DNA from 3 places in the Metabacillus elymi genome. Region 3 is predicted to be linked to each of the others. Evidence: riboswitches for the same ligand, from Rfam matches in the RefSeq annotation. Region 3 holds a riboswitch; each other region holds the start of a gene.
The links. A riboswitch is a leader RNA that binds a small molecule or an ion and turns the genes downstream of it on or off. The one in region 3 is predicted to bind thiamine pyrophosphate.
Positions count from the first base shown of each region.

Region 1: another riboswitch for thiamine pyrophosphate. It lies ahead of HUW50_RS17705 (acetylornithine deacetylase); the one in region 3 lies ahead of tenI (thiazole tautomerase TenI).
Region 2: another riboswitch for thiamine pyrophosphate. It lies ahead of thiC (phosphomethylpyrimidine synthase ThiC); the one in region 3 lies ahead of tenI (thiazole tautomerase TenI).

Region 1 covers NZ_CP055263.1:3,857,263-3,862,975, forward strand. Annotated here, with positions in the region: gene HUW50_RS17690 (VanW family protein) at 1-241, opposite strand, end outside; gene HUW50_RS17695 (hypothetical protein) at 276-1,127, opposite strand; gene HUW50_RS17700 (bile acid:sodium symporter family protein) at 1,407-2,387, shown strand; TPP riboswitch at 2,509-2,611, shown strand; gene HUW50_RS17705 (acetylornithine deacetylase) at 2,776-4,053, shown strand; gene tenA (thiaminase II) at 4,166-4,840, shown strand; gene HUW50_RS17715 (ABC transporter ATP-binding protein) at 4,833-5,597, shown strand; gene HUW50_RS17720 (ABC transporter permease) at 5,594-5,713, shown strand, end outside.
Region 2 covers NZ_CP055263.1:3,891,704-3,897,416, forward strand. Annotated here, with positions in the region: gene HUW50_RS17875 (processed acidic surface protein) at 1-387, opposite strand, end outside; gene HUW50_RS17880 (YmaF family protein) at 740-1,129, shown strand; gene thiC (phosphomethylpyrimidine synthase ThiC) at 1,266-3,023, opposite strand; TPP riboswitch at 3,160-3,275, opposite strand; gene HUW50_RS17890 (MOSC domain-containing protein) at 3,570-4,217, opposite strand; gene HUW50_RS17895 (aspartyl-phosphate phosphatase Spo0E family protein) at 4,287-4,478, opposite strand; gene HUW50_RS17900 (MerR family transcriptional regulator) at 5,078-5,416, opposite strand; gene HUW50_RS17905 (hypothetical protein) at 5,670-5,713, opposite strand, start outside.
Region 3 covers NZ_CP055263.1:2,877,549-2,883,261, reverse strand. Annotated here, with positions in the region: gene HUW50_RS13745 (thiazole synthase) at 1-722, opposite strand, end outside; gene thiS (sulfur carrier protein ThiS) at 727-930, opposite strand; gene thiO (glycine oxidase ThiO) at 936-2,054, opposite strand; gene tenI (thiazole tautomerase TenI) at 2,038-2,658, opposite strand; TPP riboswitch at 2,751-2,861, opposite strand; gene HUW50_RS13725 (monovalent cation:proton antiporter family protein) at 2,944-4,791, opposite strand; gene mgtE (magnesium transporter) at 4,891-5,713, opposite strand, start outside.

The DNA of each region.
Region 1 (5,713 bases), 980 kb from region 3:
TAATTAAGGATCCGTTTTTGTCAAAAGATGCATTAATGGGTTCTTTATAAATTTCTGTTTCAAGTGATTCAATAAGCTGGTTATATTTCTTCTGATTAATCATTGATTTATCAAAGGGAGGTAGAGCATATTCTGAGCGATTTATGACGTTCACTTTTTCACCTTGAAAAGTTAATGATATGTCATCAGTTTGATTGCTCGGATATATGGCTAGAAAAAGTAACATTAACATTATTTTCATCGATAACTCCACCTTTGATAGTCTCTATTTTAATTTACTTAACGGATGATAAGAAAGGATCAATATTTACTTTCCAAGGGGAAATTGGAGATGCTCTCACCAACGTAAAGGTAAGGTTGGTTTTAACAGGTCCTCTATCCTTAATAAACAATTTAACCTCAACAGGGATTTCTTTTACTAATGATGAGGATGAATCTGTTTCCTTTGTTTGGAGTATGGACCATTGCATGGCTTCAATTTTCTCTATTTTATTTAGCTCCCTTTTTATATTCCTGTGTTTACTTATAGAAATTTTTTCAGCTAAGCCTTGATCACCATTTTTAATTGTAACTAGAAAAACATTGAGCAGTTGGGATGATGGAAGATTGTTCATATATTCATCAATTCTTCCTGCAGCTTTTAGAATCATAACATGATGTGATATGTCTGATTTACCTGTTCGATGTGTCGTGCTTCCTGCAAAATGAATGCAAAAATGACCAGGAAATCCGTTCTGAAGAGCACCTGCACCATGTGGCATTCCATGCATAGAAGCAGGAATTAAGCTGCTGTCATGTGCTAAAATTAAAACGGCTCTACGGTGCCAACTCCATGTTCCATTATAAATAGCCTTCATTATCTTTGTGTCTTTTTTAGTTAAAGGCTGAACATCAGCATGACCACTTCCTGCTCTTCTTTGAACATCAAAGCTCATACCGCTTTCCACATCGATCACAGTAAATGTCGATTTTCTAGGAAGTGACTCGTCTATAGAATCCCAATTTTGCATGTCAATTTGAAAGCTTATTGGAGATGGAGGATATTCGACTGTTGATGCATATGTATGTTGATGATCAAGTGAAAAAGGTAGCAAGTATAAAATGAAAGTTAATAAAGTATATTTCACAGCTAGATGTCAACTCCAATATTTTGTAGATACATCTATTTTGTGTATTTTTTGTAATAAAATAGCCTCAAAAAAATGGAAAATTTAGTATCAACTTTTCTGATCCATAGAAGAGGAATAGGAGCAAAGTATCTTAATGGAGGATCACGAAAGTCTACCTGTAGTTTTCATTAGTTTTAAAGAATGTGCATCTTTCAATACAATTAATCACTTGTTCCTTCTAAAATTTGTTACAATTGCATATACATAGGTTTCATCATTAGAATAGGAGAATGCATCATGCTTCAAACCGTAAATCGGCAGCTTGAAAGGTCTATGCCATTCATTACGCCAGTGAGTGTTATTCTCGGTGTTTTATTTGCCGATCATTTACTAATTTTCTCATTTTTAATTCCCTGGATTTTTGCATTCATTACGTTTTCAGGAAGTCTCAATTCTAATTTTGCTTCACTAAAAGGAGTCATTAAAAGTCCACTTCCATTACTCATTATTCTATTACTATTGCACATCGTGATGCCAGTGATCGCTTGGTTTGCAGGGCATTTTCTCTTTGCAAATGATCACTTTACTGTTACTGGATTGGTGTTAGCTTCTGTAATTCCAACTGGGATTACTAGTTTTATTTGGGTCACAATATATAAGGGGAACATTGCCTTAGCCTTATCAATTATCTTATTTGATACAATACTTTCCCCATTCCTAGTGCCACATACACTTTCATTTCTTGTTGGGCAGAAGGTAGAGATCGATACTTTTTCAATCATGAACGGGTTGATATATATGGTGGTTCTTCCTTCCATAATAGGTATGTTCATAAACCAATTATCAAAAGGGAAAAGCGTAAATGTCGGCAAAACATTAGCACCGTTTTCTAAATTAGGGCTAGCTTCTGTAGTCATGATTAATGGTGCAGTTGTTGCCCCTTATTTAAAAGTGATTACAAGTAAGTTAGTTGTTATTGCGATAACTGTTTTTATTCTCGCTTTTATAGGGTATCTTCTAGCTTGGTTAGTGGGGAATTGGTTAAACAGAGATCGAGAAACGAAAGTAGCATTGATCTTTACTGGTGGAATGCGCAATATTAGCGCCGGTGCTGTTATCGCAGTTCAATATTTTCCACCTGCAGTTGCGGTTCCTGTTATAGTTGGAATGTTGTTTCAACAAATTTTAGCTTCTATTTTTGGTTTTTTATTTAAGAAGATTGAAGATCGACAAGTTCATACTAGAAAACAGCTTGCTGACAATGTAAGTGCTTCATAGTATTGATTTAAGGTCATGTTATGTATGAAAATCAAGCAGATAAATGAATTCTGTTGCTAAATATAACATATTGTGTTAAAAATAATGTAATCAATCTAATCGTTATTTGATAATTTAATAGATTCACCACTAGGGGGGCTTTATGAAGCTGAGAGAGACCAATGTCTTGACCCTTATTACCTGATCTAGATAATACTAGCGTAGGGAAGAGGTGTTTGAAAATAAGCGCGAAAATGAAAGAGTTATTTTTTACAAGCGTTTGTACATATATTGTTCATTCAAACCACTTCTTACCAAGAGAAGTGGTTTTTTTATGTTCAAATTATGGTTTCACCTACATGATTAGGCAATATGCCTGATTTTGCACTACTTAAAAAGGAGGCATAACATGACAAAGGAAATTGATCTGCTTGTAGAGCAAATTGATGTAAAAAAAGATGAACTTATTGAATTACTTAAAAGGCTGATTGAATATAAAACACCTGCACCCCCTGCAAGAAACACAATGGAAGCACAGCAGTTTGTTGCTAACTTTTTAAGAGAAAATGGCTTCTCCATCGATATGTGGGATGTTTACCCAAATGATCCGAATGTTGTAGGTTTTCTAGAAGGTAAGCAAGCTGATAATTTTAATAGCTTGATCATTAACGGACATATTGATGTTGCAGAGGTTAATGAGGATGAGAAGTGGGAAGCTAATCCGTTTATTCCTATTGTAAAAGACGGCGCAATCATCGGTCGTGGTGCATCAGATATGAAGGGTGGTTTAGCTGGTGCTCTGTTTGCTATTAAGCTTTTACATGAAGCAGGAATTGATCTGCCAGGTAGCTTAACTTTTCAGTCTGTTATTGGTGAAGAGGTTGGTGAAGCAGGAACACTTGAATGCTGTAAGAGAGGGTATACGGCAGATTTCGCTGTTGTCGTGGATACAAGTGATTTACATATACAAGGCCAAGGTGGTGTGATTACTGGCTGGATTACGGTTAAGAGTTCACAAACCTTCCATGATGCAACAAGAAGACAAATGCTTCATGCTGGTGGAAAGCTATTTGGCTCAAGTGCTATAGAAAAGATGATGAAAATAATCCATGGACTGCAGGAGTTAGAACGCCATTGGGCAGTGATGAAAGGCTATCCAGGATTTATTCCGGGAACAAATACAATTAATCCGGCAGTTATCGAAGGTGGTAGACATGCTGCATTTATTGCAGATGAATGTCGACTTTGGATTACTGTACATTATTATCCAAATGAATCTCATGAACAAATCATAAAGGAAATTGAGGAGCATCTACTTCATGTAGCTAAAGCTGATCCATGGCTTCGGGAAAATCCGCCGACATTTGTATGGGGTGGGAAGTCAATGATCGTTGATCGTGGTGAAATCTTCCCTTCATTAGAGGTTGATCCTACCCACCCTGGTGTGAAACAACTAGCGTCTGCTCACCAAGGAATTATAAATAGTAAGGCAGTTGTTGATGTTTCTCCAACAGTAACAGATGGTGGTTGGCTTGGTGCTGCTGGAATTCCAACAGCAATTTATGGACCAGGAAACTTACAAAATGCACATTCGGTAAATGAGCAGGTTTCAATTGAACAGCTTATCGAATATACGAAAGTTATTTTAACGTTTATATATGAATGGTGCCATACGAAACGCACTTGAAAATAGGGGCATGAAGTGACACTACCAAAAGTGTAAAAGTATCTTCTATCCATGTACGACTACCCTAGGCAAAATCAAGGTGTTTTAGGCTTATCTAATAGGAGGTAATTTAATGAAGTTCAGTCAAAGACTTTATGCAAAGGTTCTACCGATATGGAATCGGAATCATACCCATCCATTTGTCCTTCAAATGGGGGATGGAACATTAGAAAAGGAAAAGTTTCGCTTTTACATGATTCAGGATTATATATATTTAATTGAATATGCAAAGGTTTTTGCATTAGGCGCAGTGAAGGCAACAGACCTTGAAACAATGGGGAAATTTGCTGCATTACTTCATTCTACACTGAATGAAGAAATGGAACTTCATCGTCAATATGCAAAACGATTCGATATTTCTGTTGAAGAGCTTGAAATAGCAAAACCGTCACCAACAACATTGGCTTATACACATTACATGCTCCATGTTAGTCAAAATGGAACACTTGCTGAGCTTGTTTCCGCACTACTTCCATGCATGTGGAGTTATTGGGAGATTGGTAAAGAGTTAAATCAACGAAAAGGTGCAAGTGACAATGAGTTTTATGGTGAGTGGATAAGTATGTATGCTTCAGATGAGTTTGGTCAGCTTGCTACATGGTGTATTGACTTAATTGATCAATTAGCTGAAGGAAAGCCAGAATCAGAGCTTGAGAAACTGGAGGACATTTTTCTTAATACAACTCGTTTTGAATATATGTTTTGGGATATGGCCTACCAAGAAGCGATGTGGCCGACAGATGAATAAGTCAGCCTTAACGTTTCAAAATGTTAGCTTTCACTATGAAGAAGGAAATACCCCGATCCTCCAAGACTTTGATATACATATTAGCAAAGGTGAGTTCGTGAGTATAATTGGACCAAGCGGTTCTGGGAAAAGTACATTATTTAAGTTAGTCACAGGGTTAGAACAACCCACAGAGGGTGAGATTTTTCTAAGGGGTCAATTGGCTACTAATCGTCTTGGGCAGGTTGGCTACATGCCACAGCAAGATTTGCTTTTACCTTGGCGGACAATTATCGAAAACGCTGCCCTTCCATTAGAAATAAAAGGAATTAAAAAGCGTGAAGCACATCAGCAGGTTCTTGAATTACTTGAGGCATTTGGCTTAAAGGGTATTGAAGACTGTTACCCGAGTGATTTATCAGGAGGGATGAGGCAAAGAGTTTCGTTTTTACGTACTATTTTAACTGGTTCTCAAGTCTTACTGTTAGATGAGCCTTTTAGCGCCCTTGATGCGATCACGCGAATTTCTTTGCAGGAATGGTTAATAGCTCAATGGCAAAAGCGGAAGGAAACAATTCTTTTTATTACACATGACGTAAACGAGGCGCTGTTTTTATCAGATAGAATCTTCGTTTTTACGGAAACGCCATCTAGTAAACTAGAAGAAGTTAAGGTTCCTCTCGAACGTCCGCGAAACTTAAAGGATTTGAATAAGCCTGCATTACTGGAGATGAAGGATTACTTGATTGACCAGCTTCGAAAGAGGATGAAGCTATGAGTTTTTTGAAAAAATATGCAGCAGCAAGCCTTCTTGTTAGTTGCTTTTTATTAATCTGGGAGGTTGGTGCAGGGCTGATAGATTTAGGGTTTATTCTACCAGCGCCAACTGATATA
Region 2 (5,713 bases), 1.0 Mb from region 3:
GAATTCCTCTAGTTCTGCCATCTCTTCGTCATGGCCTAAATAAAAAATAAGAGCAATATCGAGGTCTTCAATAAATAAATAATCTTCTACGGATTCATCAAACTCTGCTAATAAAATATCTAGCTCAGACCTTGTAATTTCATGTTGAATTAATAAATCTGCTAAATTTTCATTAGTTATAGGTGTTCCGAGCATGCTTTTTAGATCTTCAATTGTTTCAAAGTCATCAATAGATAGCTCGTAATAATCAAGATATTCAGTTAGATCATGATTAGTCCATCCTAATTCTGATAGTATTTGATCTACTTGATCTTGTGGCAGTGCTGCAAAAGCTGTTTGTTGGACAATAAATATGAATAAAAAGCTTAAGATTAATCCTTTTTTCATGCTTCACGTTCCTCCGAATTGTTGGTTTATGCTGGTATTATTTGTGATTTTTTTTTTATTATTCTACTGGTAATAGAAAATAATAGTATGAAATAGGAGGAGGAAAGTAAGTTTAGCGGAAGATAATTAATAAATAAGTAAGTTACTAATGAGTCTAAAAAAGAAAAAAGACATGTTTGGTTTTATTTTGAGACATAAGGAAAAGTGTTAGAATAGTTTGATGAAAAATAGAGTTATATTGTATTTGACATAGATACTTATGTCATTGACATGAAAGATAGGGATGTAAGACAACTTTCCAATTACTTTCATCTCACATAAAAAGATTTAAAAGGTTATTTGGGGGATGTTTATGAGTTTTATAATTGGCGCAAAAAAGCCTCACCATGCCCATCGCTTTTTTGCAAAAACAACTGATACCAAAGCCCATTATCATACAATTGAAGGCTATACAAGATCAGTAAATGGTAATAGCTTTGATCGACATATTCATATGTATCGTGGGGTTACCTCCTTTGAAAACAAGCATTATCATCGTTTTTATGGGAAAACAGGTCCTGCGATCCCTTTAGCAGATGGTAGTCATTATCATGAATTTGAAATGAGAACGTACTATAATTACGATGAACCACTTGAGGTAAAATTCGGCGGAGTAAAATATGGTGATCCGAATCGGCCTAAGCACGATCATTGGTTTAAAGGGAAAACACTGGATATTGTCGGAGAAGATCCTTATTTTTAACCTCATTAGGTTAGATGATTTTCTATATTATTTGCCTCAGGTCACAGAAATTTTACAGTGGTAATTGATAGAGAAATGTGCTTGAAAATTTATTAGAAAAGAGGGCAGTAGTAAGCCCTCTTTTCAGATTTCTGGATTATCGATAAATAGCAGATCCACCCTCGATAAATTCCTTGGATTTTTCATCCATTCCTTTAGTGAGAATTTCTTGTTCGGATAGTTTGCCTCCATTTGCCATTTGTCTAATATCTTGTGAGATTCTCATTGAACAGAACTTAGGTCCACACATTGAACAGAAGTGGGCTGTTTTAGCTCCTTCAGCCGGTAATGTTTCATCATGATATTCCAGTGCTCTTTCAGGATCTAATGAAAGATTAAATTGGTCATGCCATCTGAATTCAAAGCGTGCTTTTGACAGGGCGTCATCACGATTTTGTGCACCAGGATGCCCTTTGGCCAAGTCTGCAGCATGTGCAGCAATTTTATAAGCGATGACCCCTTCGCGAACATCTTCTTTGTTTGGTAAGCCAAGATGTTCTTTTGGAGTTACATAGCAAAGCATCGCTGTTCCAAACCAGCCGATCATCGCTGCACCGATGGCTGATGTAATATGGTCATATCCTGGGGCAATATCAGTTGTTAATGGCCCTAATGTATAAAACGGAGCCTCTTTACAGATTTCCTGCTGTTTTTCTACGTTTTCTTTAATTAAATGCATTGGGACGTGTCCAGGTCCTTCAATCATAACTTGGACATCATACTTCCATGCAATCTCAGTTAATTCACCTAATGTTTCGAGCTCAGCAAATTGTGCCTCATCGTTTGCATCTGCAATTGAACCAGGTCTTAAGCCGTCACCAAGTGAAACTGAAATATCATACTTTGTTAAAATTTCGCAAATCTCATGAAAATGAGTATATAGGAAATTTTCTTGGTGATGGGCTAAACACCATTGGGCCAAAATAGAGCCACCTCTTGAAACAATTCCAGTTGTACGTTTTGCTGTTAAGGGAATGTATCTAAGGAGGACACCAGCATGAATTGTAAAATAATCAACACCTTGTTCAGCCTGTTCAATGAGCGTGTCTCGATATACTTCCCACGTTAAATCTTCAGCTATACCGTTTACTTTCTCTAATGCTTGGTAAATAGGGACAGTCCCCACTGGAACAGGGGAGTTACGGATAATCCACTCTCTAGTTGTATGAATATCTTTACCAGTCGATAGGTCCATAATATTATCAGCACCCCAACGTGTTGCCCACGTCATTTTTTCCACTTCTTCTTCAATAGATGAAGAAACAGCAGAATTTCCAATATTTGCGTTGATCTTCACGTGAAAATTCTTGCCAATAATCATCGGCTCACTTTCTGGATGATTGATATTAGAAGGAATAATTGCACGTCCTTCAGCTACTTCTTGGCGAACAAATTCAGGTTCCATTTGCTCTCTTATTGCAATGAACTCCATTTCAGGAGTGATAATGCCTTTGCGAGCATAGTGTAGCTGTGTGACGCTTTTTCCTTTTTTTGCTACTAACGGCATTATGTTATGTGATGGAAATAGTTCTAAATTTGATTGCTTACTAGCTGTTTTATAGCCATTATCTTGAGGCGTTACCATGCGTCCCTCATATCGTTCAACATCATTACGATCCAGAATCCATTTCTCTTTAATCCGTGGCAAACCTTTTCGAATATCGATTTCAGCAGTTGCATCTGTATAAGGACCACTCGTATCATACACTTGAACAGGTGGATTAGCTTCTTCACCATATGTATTTTGTGTTGTTCCTTGAAAAATTTCTCTTACTGGTACTTGAATGTCTGGTGTACTTCCTTGTACAAAAACCTTTTTACTTCCTGGAAATGGCTGTTTGATATTAATTTTCATGATTCTCCTCCTTAAAAGTGAATGAACATGAATTCTTTCAGAAACAGCAGAAGGCAAATAAAAAACGGGTTCTGAAATTCAGAACCCGATCGGTGTAAGTAATAATTGTAAGGGGAAAGATACGCTAGTAGCCCCTTATCAACTCTTACTACTTCCCTACGCTGGTATCATCCAGATCAGGTTCGAAGGGTCAAAGAACTTCAATCGCGTTCCTCTCTCAGTCCAGGCTAATGGACTCCCCTAGTAGAAAATGGTAATACTATTAAAATCATTTTTAACTATATCATAAATAAGTGACTAGTCAACGTAATATTTTGAAAAAGGATGATATTGATCCTATTAGACTAGTAGACTCTTCTAAATGAAGAAGGAAGCTTTTTAATTAATTCCAGCTAAGAAAAGTATAAAATTTTGTACTTAGTTTTGGTGTCTGGCTCTAGCGACTAGACCCTATTGGGTATAAGCCACAAATGAATTGAAGTCAAAGAACGTCTTCTATTCATTGCGTCTTATTGGCCCGAGGCTGATCAAGGGACTTGCGCTTTATTAAGCTTTCAATTGATCATAAAGCTTTATCATCCGATTTTTCCATTCAGAAGATAGTTCATCAAGTGAAAGTATGTATTCGATTTGCGAAAGATCTTTTTTATTATGAAAATATGTATTGTGAATGGTTGCAATGGAGATCTGTTTAGTATGTTTTTCAAGAATTTTGATATCCGAATGAGATGTTATGATTCCTTCTTTTAATACACGAAAGAAATATCCGGTGTAGCCTTTTTCAACTATCTTATTTAACAATGTATTGATGTTTGTATGTTTATTAATCGTTGAGCATGGAAATCTACCTTGTGAGATCTGTAAAACAGCATCTCCAATCTGAAAAATATCACCAATACAAACTTCGGTTTCCTGCATATTTGTTAAAGTCAGATTTTCACCAAAAGCTGCTTTTGGTAATGTTGTACCATATGTTTTTTCCCAAAATGCGTAGTGTTCATATGGATATACACATATGACTCTTTCAGATCCACCATGAAATTCATGGTTTTCAACATCATCACCGGTAATACGTTCAAAAGTTACCTCTAAACTTTCAACCGGATCTTTAGAAATTCCAGAACGGAATTCGATGCCTTTATGTGATAAAGTTTTTGGTGTTCCTTTGCTTAGCCAAATAATTTGTGATGTCATACTAGTTCACATCCTTATAAATGTGGTGTTATTAATTTGATTTTACAAAAAAATACATCAATAAGTTACTTATTGATGTAATAAAAAATTATTTAATCTTTTTTTTGTAAGCTTTACTGATTTTTTATTCATTTTTATATTTAATAGTTGGTCTAGGTTTTGGCTTGCAATTAATGTTAGATGCGAGTCTATCCCATTTTCTTTTGCGGTAATTAACATTTTTTTTCGGTATTCTTCGATTACAGAATCAATCGAAATCATAATGACCACCTCGCACTTAGCTTTACTAGGTGGAAAAGTCCTAGTAATTCTATTATCGGATATTTTATCCTATTGTAAAGTGTTTGGGTGTATTTTTTCTGATTTTTTTAAAAATCAATAAAGAAATACTATAAATTGGAATAGTGGTAAAAGATTCGTTTATATTTAGTGTTAATAGGATTTCCGAACATGAAAAAATATAGAAGGGGAGTGTTCTCTTTAAAAGGTTGTTTTCGCAAACTTTGTTGCTTTTTAAAATAGTATTGGGTTGGTTGATTGGCGCTCCAGGATGCTCGCTTTCCGTGGGGCGGGCGATGAGCCTCCTCAGCGCGAAGCGCCTGCGGGGTCTCATCTGTCCCGCTACTCCCACAGGAGTCTCGCACCTTCCGCACCAATCAACCTAATCAGTTTTGTTCAAAAACAACAATCTTTTAGAAAAGAGCCTATTAAAAATATTGAGGTGACTTTCCCAGGTTAATTAGTACTACAAATAAGATTAAAGAGGGTTGTCTTTATAGAAGATTAATAGGGAGTGAAAAATAAGAGATAGAAGTCAACACTGCAGCAAAATATTTGGGATGCTGCAGTGCGTATTGAGCTTAATTTCTACCACGACCATATCTAAATTGTGCATTTAACTGACCTTGAAGCATTTTTTTCTTAACTTCAGCTTCACTTTCACGTTGTTTTTCTTTTAATCTCATTTCTTTTAATATCTCAGTTGTTTGAACACCGTCCTCTCGTTTATCTGCAATGTCCATTAATGTCTCAATATCATTGAATGAATATTTTCTTGTGCCTCTATCATTCCGATATGGAGCAATTAATTTTCTTTCTTCGTAATATCGAATTTGTCTTAAGGTTAATCCGGTTAATTCACTTACTGTCCCAATCGAGATTACCTTCTTATCCTTGTATGAGCGGTCTTGCTGATTCATTCCTCCACCCCTCGTAAGAGATACTTCTTTTTACAAGTATAACCTTTGATGTAAGATATGACATTTATATTGTTAGAAAATCTAACAAAGAAATATATCGTGTAAAAAGCATGTAAGGTTTCGTCACAGTGAGAATTTAACTTATAAAGGGATAAATTTCAATAAAGAAAAGTAATCATCCCTTGCTTAGGTTTTGTTTTTAGTAAGAAGGAAGATGGAGAAAGGAGAAAAAATGTGTTTGTGCGTTAATGAACTATAATGCTTTTGCTTGATTGTAATATATAAGCTGGTTTAAAA
Region 3 (5,713 bases):
TCCTTTTTAGGAATTCTACCAGCTTCAAAGCCAAGTCTGCCGGCTTCAATTGCAAGCTTCATCGCAACCGCCATTTTTATTGGGTCCTGTGCAGCAGAAACAGCTGTATTTAATAAAACTCCATCTGCACCAAGCTCCATAGCTAATGATGCATCAGAAGGTGAACCAATACCAGCATCCACGATAACAGGGACCTTTGATTGTTCAATAATAAATTGAAGATTCAACGGATTGAGTATTCCTTGACCAGATCCAATTGGTGAAGCACCAGGCATAATCGCGTGTACACCTAATTCCTCTAATTTTCTTGCCAACACAACATCATCTGATGTGTAAGGTAATACGATAAACCCTTCATCTAATAACATTTCACTTGCTTTTAATGTTTCTACTGGATCAGGAAGTAATGAACGCCAGCAGCCAATTACCTCTACTTTTATCATGTCACATAAGCCTGATGCTTTTGCAAGTCTAGCAATTCTTACTGCTTCTTCAGCTGTTTTAGCCCCAGCAGTATTAGGTAGTAAAGTATACTTTGAAACATCAAGCTGTTCTAAAAAGTTTGGTTGTGATTCTTCAAAAATATTCATTCGACGAACAGCAAAGGTTAAGATTTCAGACTCAGATTGTGCTACAGCTTCCTTTTGAACCTCAAATGATGGATATTTACCTGTACCTAATAATAATCTTGATTGGAATGTTTTATCAGCAATTTTTAACATGTTATCATCCTCCTCCTACAAAATGAACAAGTTCAACTTCATCACCGTTCTGTATATCAGTTGATTCATATTGGTCTTTTAAAATAATTTCTCGATTATGCTCGACAATGACAAGTCGATCCTCTAGCTTATAAAAAGCTAATAGCTGTTGAATCGTCTGAATGTCACCACTTAATTCTACGATTTCACCATTCAATTTAATGCTCATCTTTTTCACCTCATTGTTTGCACTTGAAGTCTATTAACTGAAAATGCCTTCACATAGTCTTCATTTTGTTTCCTATTTAAAATAAGATCTCTAATCATCAACCCTGTTTTCGGTGCTAATAGGATACCATTTCGATAATGGCCAGTTGCAAAATAAATATTTTCACCTTCAGGATGTTGACCAATGTAAGGTTTTCCATCAATTGGTTGTGGCCTTAAGCCTGCCCATGTATCAATAAGTTGTGCTGAAGAAATGCTAGGTATAATCGGTGTTACTTTTTCTATGAGAGATTGGATTCCACCAATTGTTGGCACTGTACTCCAATCATCCTCAACCATCGTCGCACCAATGACAAATCTCCCATCACCTTTTGGTACAATATAGCAATGATCATAAAAAATTGTTTTTTCCAAGCCTATATCATTGCTTTTAATAGACAGACATTCCCCTTTTACAGGATTTATTCCAGCATCTAAACCTAATTTCTTAAAGAAATGTCCACTCCAAACTCCATTTGCGATGACAATGTTTTTACATACAAAATCAGTTACCGGAGTAGATAGAGTGTACTCATTCGTTACTGTTTTCTTTATTTCATGTACTGGTGTATTCTCTAAAATCGTTGCTCCTAGTAATCTAGCAGACTTGGAAAATGCTGCACAAACATGGTATGGTGACACATGCCCGTCCTCTGGTATGTAAAGTGCACCTTTAATTGTTGCTGATAGAGTTGGTTCACTCTCTAGTACTACCTCTTTTGAGTGCCATTCCACTGATTCATGATACTTCACAACATCTTTTAAAGCAGAAGCCTCAGCATCTGTCATCGCTAGCTTATACATCCCTTTATCTACAAACTGAATATTAATCTGTGATATTTGTGAAAGTTCATCACGTAATACATGGTAGTGTTGTTGACTCTCTTTAGCAAATTGAAAAAATGCATCATTATTTTCTAACTCAGAATTTGCACCAAGCATACCAGCTGCAGCACTTGTCGCACCATTCCCTATCTTATTACTTTCTAAAATAAGGACAGATACGCCTTCTTTTGCTAATTGATAGGCGATCGATTGACCAATGATACCACCACCAATGATTCCTACCTCAAACTGTGTTTTCACGGTTTCTCACCTCTACTAAACTCAATCTTAATTCTTGTAATGCATTCTTTGGATTGTCACTTGCTATTACATAGGACATAACCGCTATGCCACTTAAATTCATCCCTGATAGCTTTGGTATGTTATTAGGAATAATTCCACCGATTGCAATAACAGGAATTCTTACACTTTGACATATTCCAGCTACTTGTTGTACCCCTCGAGGAGCTAGGTTTGGTTTTGAATTTGTTGGAAAAACATGCCCAAATAATAGATAATCCGCACCTGCTTTTTCACATTCAATTGCTTCTTGCAGAGAATGCACAGATCGACCGATCCTTAAATCAGGGTTCATTCGTCTTACCTTTTCGATAGGAAAGCTATGTCCTGGTAAGTGAACATTAGGAATTTCGTGCAAAAGTGCTACATCAAGTCGATCATTAATAACTAGCTTACTCTTTGGTACTCCGTTATTTAGTAAGATCGAGACAATCTCCAGTATTTCCGATACTGATTTCGTTTTTTCACGTATATGGATATAATCTACTTCATCGTGAATCATTACTATTCGTTTTGTTAATTCACAAACTGTCTGTTTCCCGTCAGATATGACATGAATCTCCAACTTTTTCACCTTAATTCATTTTCTTATGCAATTCCTTAAAATATAAAAAAACCACTTTCCGGGTAAGAAAGTGGTTTACATACATAGTTGTTTTATGCCGTAATCCACTTCCCTACGCTGGTACAAACCAGATCAGGTTATAAGGGTTTAAAAAGAAACACTTTCATCTCAGCCCCTTTATTGGGGATCCCCTAGCGGTCTTATTATTGACTTACATCTATCATACCAAATGTTTTTTAACTTTCAAGGAAAACTTCTTAAACATTCAGATAATACATTTGAAAATCAGATAAGCTCAAGCTCTCGTTTTAATTCCTTCACATACTCTCTTGAGCCTGTAACAATTAGACGATCACCAAGCTTTAAATCAGTATCCCCGTGAGGAACAATCGAATCCTTTCCTCTAAAGATTCGAACGAAAATGATATCTCCTGTGAACGGGAAGTTACGTAACAAGATATTATCATATTTTGCATTGTTTAAGTTTATTTGATAAAGCATTGTTTCTTGGTTTGTAATAATCCGCATTACACTTGGTGCTTCAATAAGCGCTCGTAACATTGTTTTTGTAGATAGAAATGTAGAGAAAACATCAATACCATGTTCCTTCATTTTTCCATCTAATTCAGGTGAAGCCACACTGGCAATGATACGATTCACTTGTTCATCTTTTGCAAACATAGCGATTTCAGCATTTCTTTCTTCATCACCTGTTGCAACGACTATCAGATCAACCTCAAACGCATTTTGTTCCTTTAACGTCTCAACCTGAAAATCTTTTAATTCTTTTATTTCAAATAATGATTCAGAAATTTGTTTATCAAGTTTATCTTGCTGAATATGATAAATCGTTGTTTCATATAAATCTGGGTTTAGCTCTCTTGTTACAGGTAATGACATTTGATTCGCACCGATAAAAGCAACTTTAATTTTTGGATTTTCATTTTTGTGCACTGGAAAGAGCTTTTTAAAGAATATCGGTGTGACTATACTCGTGATAACGGCAACTAATATGAGAGCACCTGACATCTCAGAAGTAATAATCTCCATCCTTTCCCCAATTGTTGCTGCAGCGATCACTAATGAAAGTGTTGAGGTTAATAGAAAACCTGATGCAAGAGTTGTTTTCATATCATACCAACGTTTTAAGTAAAGCACTGGAACAATCTTCGAAATTAGCAGGGCAATAATAAGTAAAGGAATTAATAAAAAGATCTTCGGATCCTTAAATAATGCCCAGATGTCTAAGTCTACTCCAACCATTACAAAAAATATTGGAATTAAAAATCCATAACCAAAGGAATCAAGCTTTTGAACCATTTCCTTATTAGGTGATAAAAGTGAAACTAATACACCGGCTAAGAAAGCTCCTAGGATATTTTCAGCACCAATTGTTTCAGAGATAGCTACTAACACAATAATAAGTGTGAATACAGCTCTCGTGCCAATTTGAATTGTTCCTTTTGACATCGTTTCAATAAATGAACGATTCTTGAAGGATTTCCCTAAGAAATATAGTAAAACACCCGCTCCAAACAGAATTAACAATAACCACGTGTTACTGTCTCCTCCACCATAAACTGACGCAAAGACAGCGAGTAAAACCATCGTTACTAAATCGGCAATAACAGCGATTAGAAGGATAATTTGCCCGATATTTGATTTCATAATTTGGGCGTCCTTTAAGGTCGGTACAACAACTCCTAGTGAAATCGTCGAAATAATCAGCGTCATTAAGAAGGCATTATCCATTAGGCCGATCAAGACAAAGAAATAGGAAAGCAGTAATGATAAAACAAAAATCCCTGCAAAAATGACACTCGATACTAAAAATGTATTTGGAGCATTTTTTCCTGAAGGAAGCTTTTCCTTCTTCTTACCTCCAGCGAATGCTGAAAAGTCAATTTCAAGACCACTTAAAAACATTAAGAAAATAAAACCAAGCATTGACAGTGTTTCAAGCCACATATCCTCTGATACGGCATTGAAGCCACTTTTACCAATTATTAATCCGACAATGATTTCAGCAACAACAACTGGCATAAAGTTCATTTTTAAGCGGTGTAACAAAATAGGTGTTAGAAATGCCGCAAGGATAACTATTACTAATGAAGTTACGGATGCACCATGCATCATATCCCTCCCTTATCTATTTGATATCGTTCACCAAAAGTGTTTCTTTATTAAAACAAAGTAAAAGCTTCATGTAAAATGTTAACTCTTCTATAACCACTAAATTAAATATTGCATAAACAAAGTAGCCATGCCAAAGTAAATTAAAATACTAATGATATCATTAATTGTTGTAATAAAAGGACCTGACGCCACCGCTGGATCTACCTTTAATCTGTGCATGATGAGCGGGATAAAGGCCCCTGCAATCGTCGCAACTGTTAAAGTAGCTAAAATTGAAATCCCCACTAAAATTCCTAAAAAGATATCCCCTTGCCAAACAAAAACGACGAGTGTAACAACAATTCCACATATCGTTCCTGTTATCAGACCTGTTCCAGCTTCTCTTAAAACCATTTTAAATGTACTTTGCTCCTGGGCATCTCCAACTGCTATTCTTCTTACTGCAACAGCTAGAGCTTGTGTACCAGTATTTCCTGCCATCCCTGCTATTAATGGAATAAAAACAGCTAAAATGGCTACCTTATCTAAAGTCTCTTCAAATCTGCCAATAAGACTAGCAGTAAACATTCCTAAAAACAGAAGGATAATTAGCCAAGGAAGTCTTTTTTTTGCTGCTGAAAATGGACCACGATCATTTGAATCAACATCTGAGATAGCTGCTAGCTTTGAGTAATCATCACTGGCTTCTTCATCGATTACGTCAACAATATCATCTACTGTAATGATTCCAAGTAAGTGACCTCTAAAGTCTATAACAGGAAGTGCTAAGAAGTTATAATCCTTCATTTTTCGGGCTACCTCTTCTTGGTCTTCTGCAACACTAACGGTATAAACACGTTCATTCATTACCTCAGATATCATTGTATCTGGTTCATTAATGATTAAATCCCTAAGAGAAATGACCCCTGCTAGTTTTTTA